Regions from separate parts of the Streptomyces tirandamycinicus genome, predicted to be linked through region 3. Evidence: riboswitches for the same ligand, from Rfam matches in the RefSeq annotation. Region 3 holds a riboswitch; each other region holds the start of a gene.
What was found. Region 3 has a riboswitch for cyclic di-AMP ahead of DDW44_RS23405 (M23 family metallopeptidase). Riboswitches for the same ligand answer to the same signal wherever they lie in the genome.

Region 1 (3,372 bases), 2.6 Mb from region 3:
GGTGGCCGAGTTCGCCCCGCGGGTGCAGGAGCTGACGGACGGGCTGATCGACGGTTTCGCGCAGCGGGGGCACGCGGACCTCATCCACGAGTTCGCCTTTCCGCTCCCCATCTACGCCATCTGCGACATGCTCGGCGTCCCCCGCGAGGACCAGGACGACTTCCGCGACTGGGCCGGAATGATGATCCGTCACGGCGGCGGGCCGCGCGGCGGTGTCGCCCGGTCGGTGAAGAGGATGCGCGGCTATCTGGCCGAGCTGATCCACCGCAAGCGGGAGGCGCCCGGCGACGACCTGATCTCGGGACTCATCAAGGCGTCCGACCACGGCGAGCACCTCACCGAGAACGAGGCCGCGGCCATGGCCTTCATCCTTCTCTTCGCCGGGTTCGAGACGACGGTGAACCTGATCGGGAACGGTATGTACGCGCTGCTGCGCGATCCGGGGCAGCGGCGGCGGCTCCAGGACTCGCTGGCCGCGGGCGAGACCGGCCTGCTGGCGACCGGTGTGGAGGAGCTGCTGCGCTTCGACGGGCCGGTGGAGCTCGCCACCTGGCGCTTCGCGACCGAGCCGCTGACCCTCGGCGGGCGGGAGATCTCCGCCGGCGACCCGGTCCTCGTGGTGCTGGCCGCCGCGGACCGGGACCCGGAGCGGTTCGCGGAGCCCGACACCCTCGATCTCGGCCGGCGGGACAACCCGCACCTCGGGTACGGGCACGGCATCCACTACTGCCTGGGGGCGCCGCTCGCACGGCTGGAGGGGCGGACCGCGCTGGCGGCTCTCCTCGGCAGGCTGCCCGACTTGCGGCTTGCGGTCGATCCGTCGGAATTGCGGTGGCGTGGGGGACTCATCATGCGCGGATTGCGCACTCTGCCCGTTGAATTCACCCCCCGCTGAATCTGACGGTACGTCAAGGCTGTGACTTTTGCGTGATCTCCGCTGCATCGACTTGTGACTGAGGCGGGAAGGCGGCTACGTTCACCCCGACTCCGGGCCATCGAGGTTTCAACCGCCTCGACGGTCCCGGGAGTTTTCTGTAGTCACACGGAAGGCACACCGCATGCTGTCCGGGAACGGCCGCCACCGCCGACCTCGTCAGGCCCCCGCCCTCATCGTCGCGGCAGGGGTGACCGGATCGGCCATCGCCATCCCGCTGCTCGGTGCGGGTACCGCCTCCGCCGCCGACACCGCCACCTGGAACCGGGTCGCCGACTGCGAGAGCGGCGGCGACTGGGGCGCCAACCTCGGCAACGGCTACTACGGCGGCCTCCAGATGTCCCAGGAGACCTGGGAGGCCTACGGCGGCACCGCCTACGCGCCGCGCGCCGACCTCGCCAGCCCCGCCGAGCAGATCTCCGTCGCCGAGATGGTGCTCGCCGCCCAGGGTGCCTCCGCATGGCAGAGCTGCGGTGTGATCACGGGTCTGGCCGCGGGCTCCCAGCCGGCCGGCACCCCGTCCACCGACCCGCTGGGCGGCCTGGTGAAGGCGCCCTCGTTCGGCGACGGTGCGGCCGCCGCGCCCGAGCCGCAGGCCGGGGCCCCCTCGGCCGCCGGCGCCGAGCCGGGCGCGGGCGTGTCCTCGCCCGAGCCGTCCGCCCCGCCCTCCGGGTCCCCGGAGGGCGCTCTGCCTGCCGAGCCCACGGGGGAGTCCTCGGAGCCCGCCGGGAACGGCGAGAGCCCGCAGGAGCCGGCCGACGCCGCCGACGGGGGCACGGGCAAGCACCGGGGTATCCCCGCCACCGAGGCGGGAGAGTCGGGCAATTCGGGCGATGAGCGTGATTCAGGGCGTCATGCCTCGCGAGGTGACGAATCCGCACGAGAGGGCGCAGCGGCGGGAGATGGGTACGTCGTCCGCAGCGGCGACAGCCTCTCGTCGATCGCCGACGCCAACGCGGTGCCCGGCGGCTGGCCCGCCCTCTACGAGACGAACCGGGATGTCGTCGGCGCCGACGCCGACCTCATCCTGCCTGGCCAGAGCCTCGATCTCGGCCTGGAGAAGGGCGAGTTGCCCCAGTAGTTCGGGCGCTTATGTCCCGTTCTGTTCGAGTGAGACAAGAGTCTCTTCCGGTCAACTGGCGCCGCAGGGCGGTCAACTCCGGTCATCAAGGCTCTCATCTGCGAAAACGGACATGTTGCTCCATCAGATATGGGCGATTTCTCCCCGATGTTCGTCTTTGAACATCGGGGAGACGTGTGTCTACGGTCTGAACCGCTCGCAACGCGGGCCCCGTCGACCGCACGCCGAATCCTGCCGGCGGCCGTCGGGAACAGTCGTCGCGCAAGCGCCGAAGGCAGGAGCGGGGGACCCAAGGTAAGTGCCGGACCGGCCCGAGCAGGGCTGCCCGGCTAGGGGTGGAGCCGTGCGCTCGTCGCGCGGCCGGGCACCACATCGGCCCGAACCCGACAGCTCACCTCGCAGGCGTCGGTGAGGAGAACTTCGATGCTGCTTTCCGGCAAGGGCAAGCACCGTCGCCCGACGGTCTTCCAGCGGTCCACCCGTGTCGTCACGCTCGCCGGTGTCGCCGGCGCCGCCATCGCCGCCCCGCTGATGGCCTCGGGTACGGCGTCCGCCGCCACCGCCTCCGAGTGGGACGCCGTCGCCCAGTGCGAGTCCGGCGGCAACTGGTCGATCAACACCGGCAACGGCTACTACGGCGGGCTGCAGTTCTCGGCCTCCACCTGGGCCGCCTACGGGGGTACCGCGTTCGCCTCCACCGCCGACAAGGCGAGCAAGGCGCAGCAGATCCAGATCGCCGAGAAGGTCCTGGCGGGCCAGGGCAAGGGTGCCTGGCCGCACTGCGGCACCGGCCTGTCGAACGCCGCGTACGACGGCGCCGCTCCGGCCGCCCCCAAGGCCGCCGCGCCGAAGGCCGAGCCCGCCCCGAAGCGGGCCGAGGCCCCGACCACCCGCTCCGAGCGTGCGGCCGCCCCGGTGAAGAAGGGCGACGGCGAGTACACGGTCAAGGCCGGCGACACCCTCAGCAAGATCGCCGAGGACCGGAAGGTCAAGGGCGGCTGGCAGAAGCTGTTCGAGCTGAACAAGGACATCGTGGACGACGCGAACGTCATCCACCCCGGCCAGAAGCTCCACCTGAGCTGACACCCCGGGCCCTCGGCCCCCGGACCAGGTCCCGCGCCGTCCGGACCGACGTCGGGCGGCGCGGGACCGGTCGGCCCCGTCCGGCGGTGCCGCCGGGGCCGACCCTCCGCTCCGGTGGGCCCGGCGGACCACCGGACCGTGCGCACCCCCGCCCCGGCCGCACGCGGCCTCCCCTTACACCCCGCGGTCGCGCGGGCACGGGAGTCTCGCAGCGGCCGGGGCATTTGCCGGTTCGGTCCGCTTTTTCGTCCCACGGGGCGGGCATCTGCCGACC
Region 2 (3,372 bases), 1.2 Mb from region 3:
AGCTCGGCCGTGGCCACGCTCTGCCCGGACTGCACCTGGTCCCAGGTGGTGCGGGGCAGGTCGACGCCCGCCGCGCGCCAGGCGGCCTGGGTGAGCCCCGAGCCGTCGTACGAGCTCGGGCCGGTCGCGCCCCGGACGTACGGCTTCCCGATCTGGGCGCGCGCGAAGGACAGCACCCGCTCGGCCTTGGCGGCGTAGGTGCCGCCGGCCGTTCCGGAACCCGTGCCCCCACCCGCCCCGGCGGCGTCCGCGTTCCTGCCCGCCGCTTCCCGCGCCTGCCCCCCACGCTCCCGGAGCTGCCGCCCGGCCTCGGCCTCCGTCCCGGCCATCGCCTCGGCCTCCGCCCTGGCCTCCGCCCTGGCCTCCGCCTTCCGGCGGGCCTGCTGCTCCTTCTGGCGCTCGAGGTCGGCGAGCCGTGCCCGCTCCTCGGCGGTCAGTTGCGACAGCAGCTCCTTCGCCTGGGCGAGCTTCCTCTGGACGGCCTGCTTCCTGGCGCGCAGCGACTCCTGCGGGTCCGTGGCGTCCGTGGCGTCCGCGTGTGCATCGAGGCCCCCGGTGGCCCGGGAGCGCTGCCCGGCCGACTCGGCCCGCTGGGTCTCGTACGCGGTGACGGCGCTGCGCTGCTGCCCGGTCAGCCGGTCCCTCTGCTCCGTCGGGCGCCACTGGTCCGTCTGGTCCGTCTGGTCCGCCAGGCCGCCCGTCTGGTGTGTCAGGCCCGCCAGGTCCGTTTGGTGCGTCTGGTGCGTCTGGTCGGCGTGGGGCCGCGGGCCGTCGGCGAGGAGCAGCGCGGCGGTCCGGGCGGCGTCGCCGGTGGGGTATCGGGCCGGTGTGTGGCCGCCGAGGGCGCGCCGCGACTCGCCGGATTCCTCCGTGCGCTGGGCGGCCCCGTCGAGGGCCCGGGCCGCCGTGCGGCGCCGCTGCTCGGTGGGCTCCTTCGCCCTGTTGTACTCCCGGGTCGACGAACCCGCCTGCCGGTAGAGGTCGTCGATCTTCTTCTGGACTTCCTCGACGGTGGGCTTCGGTCCGGCGGTCGCGTTCTGGGCCGAGAGGAGCGAGACCCCCGCGATGGCGGCCGTCGTGAACCCGACGGCAGGTGTGTTCGTACGTGTGCGGCTGCGCGGCTTGCGGTGCGACGCCAAGGCCGGCATCTCCTTCCGTGCGACGCCTACCGGGTTAGCTGTCGGGTTCGGACGGAACGGAAGGCTGCCCTACGGGCCGGGTGAAGACCGGCCCGATTCACCCCGGTTGTGCTTCGTGAGTGGGTCCCCGGTTCCGAACTCCCCTGCGAGGGGCACGGATTCGGCGCGGCTGCCCGGCTGGCGTGGTTCGCCGAAGGGGGTACGGGCTGCCTGGGCGAGCACGCTAGCCAAAGTGTGGTGCTGCTGTGAAGGAGAGTGGCCGATATGCCCGATACATTTCCGTGACCTTGGCGCTGTGTGTCCGTCTCATGACCGGAGGTGTCCGGTAGTGATTCCCCTGAAGGCGGCGGCGGACTGTCGGTGGGGCCGCCTAGACTCGGAGAGCGATGAGCAGCCTCTTTGACGACAGTTTCCTGGCGGACCTCCGGCGGACCCCGGCCCCCGATGAGCCCCCGCCGCCGGAGGACCACGAGCACCTTCCCGCGGAGGAGGTCCCGCACGACCTCTTCGAGGGCAGGTTCGACGCGCCTCCGCCCGGTGACGCCTACTACCGGGACGGCGCCCCGCGCCCCGTCATCGACCCGGCCGCCCTGCTGAGCGGGCTCAACGAGCAGCAGCGTGCCGCCGTCGTCCACACGGGGTCGCCGCTGCTCATCGTCGCCGGCGCCGGCTCCGGCAAGACCCGGGTGCTGACCCACCGGATCGCCCACCTGCTGGCGACCCGCGAGGTCCACCCCGGCCAGATACTGGCGATCACGTTCACCAACAAGGCCGCGGGCGAGATGAAGGAGCGCGTCGAGCAGCTCGTCGGCCCGCGCGCCCGCGCCATGTGGGTCTCCACGTTCCACAGCGCCTGTGTCCGCATACTGCGCCGGGAGAGCAAGAAGCTCGGCTTCACGTCGTCCTTCTCGATCTACGACGCCGCCGACTCCAAGCGGCTGATGGCACTGGTCTGCCGTGACCTGGACCTCGACCCGAAGCGCTACCCGCCGAAGGCGTTCAGCGCCAAGATCTCGAACCTGAAGAACGAGCTGATCGACGAGGAGGCCTTCGCCGCCGAGGCGGGGGGCGCCCAGGCCGAGGGCTCCGGGGGAGGTTTCGAGAAGACCCTGGCCGAGGCGTACCGCATGTACCAGGCCCGGCTGCGCGAGGCCAACGCGCTGGACTTCGACGACATCATCATGACCACGGTCCATCTGCTGCAGGCGTTCCCGGACGTCGCCGAGCACTACCGGCGCCGGTTCCGCCACGTCCTGGTCGACGAGTACCAGGACACCAACCACGCCCAGTACACGCTCGTGCGCGAGCTGGTCGGCACGGGGTACGACGACCTCGACCCCGCCGAGCTGTGCGTGGTGGGCGACGCCGACCAGTCGATCTACGCCTTCCGCGGCGCCACCATCCGCAACATCCTCCAGTTCGAGGAGGACTACCCGGATGCGACCACGATCCTGCTCGAGCAGAACTACCGCTCGTCCCAGACGATCCTCTCCGCGGCCAACGCCGTGATCGAGCGCAACGAGAGCCGCCGTCCCAAGAACCTGTGGACGAACGCCGGCGCCGGAGCGCGGATCACCGGCTATGTCGCGGACACCGAGCACGACGAGGCCCAGTTCGTCGCCGACGAGATCGACCGGCTGACGGACGCGGGCGAGGCCAAGGCCGGCGATGTGGCGGTCTTCTACCGGACCAACGCGCAGTCCCGTGTCTTCGAGGAGATCTTCATCCGCGTCGGCCTGCCCTACAAGGTCGTCGGCGGTGTGCGCTTCTACGAGCGCAAGGAGGTCCGGGACGTCCTGGCGTACCTGCGGGTCCTCGCCAACCCCGAGGACAACGTCCCGCTGCGGCGCATCCTGAACGTGCCGAAGCGCGGCATCGGCGAGCGCGCCGAGGCGATGATCGACGCCCTCGCCCTGCGCGAGAGGATCACCTTCCCGCAGGCACTGCGCCGCGTCGACGAGGCGTACGGGATGGCCGCCCGCTCCGCCAACGCCGTGAAGCGCTTCAACACGCTCATGGAGGAGCTGCGCACGGTCGTCGACTCGGGCGCCGGTCCCGCGGTGGTGCTGGAAGCCGTGCTGGAGCGGACCGGCTATCTCGCCGAACTGCAGGCGTCCACCGACCCCCAGGACGAGACCCGTATCGAGAACCTCCAGGAACTCGCGGCGGTGGCCCTGGAGTTCGAGCAGGAGCGCGGTGCCGAGGAGGGTTCGGGCACGCTGGCCGAGTTCCT
Region 3 (3,372 bases):
GGAGATGGAGCGCGCCCAGGCCCAGCTCGAGCGGGAGTGGCTGGACCGCCTCGGCACCGTCGCCGGCCGCGCCGACGAGCTGTGCCGGTACGCCGTGCTCTTCGGCGACCCGCAGCTGGCGCTCACCGCCGTCCAGCGGGTGCTCGACGTCACCGCCGAGGAGGTGCGGGCCGTCGCCGCGGCGCGGCTGCGCCCGGACAACAGGGCGGTGCTGGTGTACGAGCCCGCCGCGGCCGCGGACGACTCCGGAAACGCCGGCAGCGCGGGTGACGCCGGGAGCACCGGTCGTGCCGGTGAGGCCGGGGGCAACGACGACACAGAGGGGACGGACCAGTGACCGACGCTGCCGTGACCATGGACCTCCATCCGCAGCCGCAGCCCGGCGACGCCAAGCCCTGGGCCTTCCCCGCCCCGGTGCGCGGCACCCTGGGCAACGGGCTGACCGTGCTGCGCTGCAACCGCCCCGGCCAGCAGGTCGTGGCCGTGGAGATCTTCCTCGACGCGCCGCTGGACGCCGAGCCCGAGGGCCTGGACGGCGTCGCCACGATCATGGCCCGGGCGCTGTCCGAGGGCACCGACAAGCACACGGCGGAGGAGTTCGCGGCCGAACTGGAGCGCTGCGGCGCCACGCTCGACGCGCACGCCGACCATCCGGGGGTCCGGCTCTCCCTCGAGGTACCGGTCTCCCGGCTGCCGAAGGCCCTCGGCCTGCTCGCCGAGGCGCTGCGCGCCCCGCTGTTCGCCGACAGCGAGGTAGAGCGGCTCGTCCGCAACCGGCTCGACGAGATCCCGCACGAGACCGCGAACCCGGCCCGCCGGGCCGCCAAGGAGCTCTCCCGGCAGCTGTTCCCGGCGTCCTCCCGGATGTCCCGTCCTCGGCAGGGCACGGAGGAGACCGTCGAGCGCATCGACGCGGCCGCGGTCCGGGCCTTCTACGAGGCGCACATCCGGCCCGCCACGGCCACGGCCGTGGTCGTCGGCGACCTCGAGGGCGTGGATCTGGACGCCGTGCTGGCCGACACGCTCGGCGCCTGGACGGGCGACTCGGCCGAGAGCCGGCCGATGCCGCCGATCACCGCGGACGACACGGGCCGCGTCGTCATCGTGGACCGCCCCGGCGCCGTGCAGACCCAGTTGCTGATCGGCCGGATCGGACCCGACCGCCACGACCGGGTGTGGCCCGCCCAGGTCCTGGGCACCTACTGCCTCGGCGGCACGCTGACCTCCCGCCTGGACCGCGTCCTGCGCGAGGAGAAGGGCTACACCTACGGCGTACGGGCCTTCGGCCAGGTACTGCGCTCCGACGCCCCCGCGGCCCCGGGCGGAGCCGGCGGCGCCGCGATGCTCGCCATCAGCGGATCGGTCGACACCCCGCACACGGGCCCCGCGCTCGAGGACCTGTTCACGGTGCTGCGCACCCTCGCCGCTGAGGGCCTGACGGACGCGGAGCGCGATGTCGCGGTGCAGAACCTGGTGGGCGTGGCGCCGCTGAAGTACGAGACGGCCGCGTCCGTGGCCGGCACGCTGGCCGACCAGGTCGAGCAGGGTCTCCCGGACGACTACCAGGCCCAGTTGTACGCGCGGCTGGCCGGCACCGGCACGGTGGAGGCGACGGCCGCGGTGGTCAGCGCCTTCCCCGTGGACCGGCTGGTGACGGTCCTCGTCGGGGACGCGTCCGAGATCGAGGAGCCGGTGCGGGCGCTCGGGATCGGCGAAGTGACCGTTGTCACGGGCTGATTGACCGCACCTCCTCCGGGCAGGGGAAAGGGGGCCCCTCGGCTTCGCGCCGAGGGGCCCCCTTTCCCCTGCCCGGAACACCTCCCCGACCATCCGCCCGTATGTCCGGTTTGATGAGGAGGGTCGGTGTCTGCCCTGTGGCGTGCACTACAAATATCCGTGTCTGTTTGGTGATTGAACGAAGATCGGCTTAGCGTCTTCTGCGCTGTCCGCCAGTTGCACACGCCGCACCCGCGGCATCGGGCAGCCATCGCCGAGTCCCCGTCCGGCGCGAGCCTGGGGAGCCGGGGACCCATATGTCCCCTGGGGTGAATCGGGTGCCTTCGCCTTCGCGCGGAGGGGCTCGTAGGAGACCTTCCTGCTCCGAACCCGTCAGCTAACCCGGTAGGCGAGAAGGAAGGAAAGGATCAGCCACTTCATGGCGTTCACCCGTGCCACCGGGAAGCACCGTGGTCCGAGCCGCCTGTCGCGCAGGAGGGCGGGCGTCGCCTCCGTCGCGGCCATCGCCACCACCGGCGTCATCGGTACCCTCGCCTCCCCGGCCCTCGCCGCCGAGGCCGGCGGGCCCGCCCCCGTCGAGGACACCGGACTGACCCAGGCCGTCGCCGCCGACTCGCTCGCCGAGCAGATCGGCGCCCAGGCGGATGCCCAGCAGCAGGAGGCCGCCCTGGCCGCGGCCCAGGAGAAGGCCGAGGCCGAGGCCAAGCGCAAGGCCGAGCTCCGGGTGCAGGCCGCCCGCGACGCCGCGGAGCGCGCCGCCCGCGAGGCCGAGCGCAAGCGCCTGACGACCTACACGCTCCCGGTCGCAGGTTCCTATGTGAGCACCGCCTACCGCGCCGGAAGCGCCCTGTGGTCCTCCGGCAGCCACACCGGCGTCGACTTCCACGCCGCCTCCGGCACCGAGGTCGTCGCGGTCGGCATGGGCACCGTCGTGGAGGCCGGCTGGGGCGGCGCCTACGGCAACAACGTCGTGATCCGCATGCACGACGGCACGTACACCCAGTACGGCCATCTGTCCTCGATCAGCGTCTCGGTCGGCCAGCAGGTCGCCCCGGGCCAGCAGATCGGCCTCGCCGGATCGACCGGGAACTCCACCGGTCCCCACCTCCACTTCGAGGCCCGCACCGGACAGGACTACGGCTCGGACATCGATCCGATCGCGTACCTCCGCTCGCACGGCGTCCGCGTCTGACGCGTGCACCGTTTCGACCGAGGCCCCGGCTCCTCAGAGCCGGGGCTTTCGGCGTATTCCGGCCAAAAGATATCCATGGATTAGGATAGGCCTTCGGAAATTCCGGCCACCTGCCATAGAGTCACCGAAACAGACGTCGCTCGACGGGGTTTCGCGGCGATTAAAGCGGAGGTTCGGTATGCGCGTTCCCGCACGCTCGGTATGCACGGCGATCCGCGACGACATCGTCTCCGGTGTGTTCGAGCGCGGCAGCCGGCTCACCGAGGAGCAGCTGGCGCGCCGCTACGGCGTCTCGCGCGTCCCGGTCCGGGAGGCGCTGCGCACCCTGCAGTCGGAGGGGTTCGTCGTCACCCGCCGCCACGCCGGGGCGTGCGTGGCCGAGCCCACCGAGCAGGAGGCCGCCGACCTGCTGGAGATCCGGCTGCTGCTGGAGCCCCTCGGTG

Region 1: it holds a riboswitch for cyclic di-AMP, as region 3 does, so the genes downstream of both, DDW44_RS11875 (LysM peptidoglycan-binding domain-containing protein) here and DDW44_RS23405 (M23 family metallopeptidase) in region 3, are expected to answer to the same signal.
Region 2: it holds a riboswitch for cyclic di-AMP, as region 3 does, so the genes downstream of both, DDW44_RS18435 (C40 family peptidase) here and DDW44_RS23405 (M23 family metallopeptidase) in region 3, are expected to answer to the same signal.

The regions. Positions count from the first base shown of each region.
Region 1 covers NZ_CP029188.1:2,691,986-2,695,357, reverse strand. Annotated here, with positions in the region: gene DDW44_RS11885 (cytochrome P450 family protein) at 1-895, shown strand, start outside; gene DDW44_RS11880 (transglycosylase family protein) at 1,059-2,015, shown strand; cyclic di-AMP (ydaO/yuaA leader) riboswitch at 2,272-2,435, shown strand; gene DDW44_RS11875 (LysM peptidoglycan-binding domain-containing protein) at 2,439-3,098, shown strand.
Region 2 covers NZ_CP029188.1:4,136,085-4,139,456, forward strand. Annotated here, with positions in the region: gene DDW44_RS18435 (C40 family peptidase) at 1-1,148, opposite strand, end outside; cyclic di-AMP (ydaO/yuaA leader) riboswitch at 1,147-1,315, opposite strand; gene pcrA (DNA helicase PcrA) at 1,526-3,372, shown strand, end outside.
Region 3 covers NZ_CP029188.1:5,316,950-5,320,321, forward strand. Annotated here, with positions in the region: gene DDW44_RS23395 (M16 family metallopeptidase) at 1-337, shown strand, start outside; gene DDW44_RS23400 (M16 family metallopeptidase) at 355-1,737, shown strand; cyclic di-AMP (ydaO/yuaA leader) riboswitch at 1,979-2,142, shown strand; gene DDW44_RS23405 (M23 family metallopeptidase) at 2,156-2,929, shown strand; gene DDW44_RS23410 (GntR family transcriptional regulator) at 3,108-3,372, shown strand, end outside.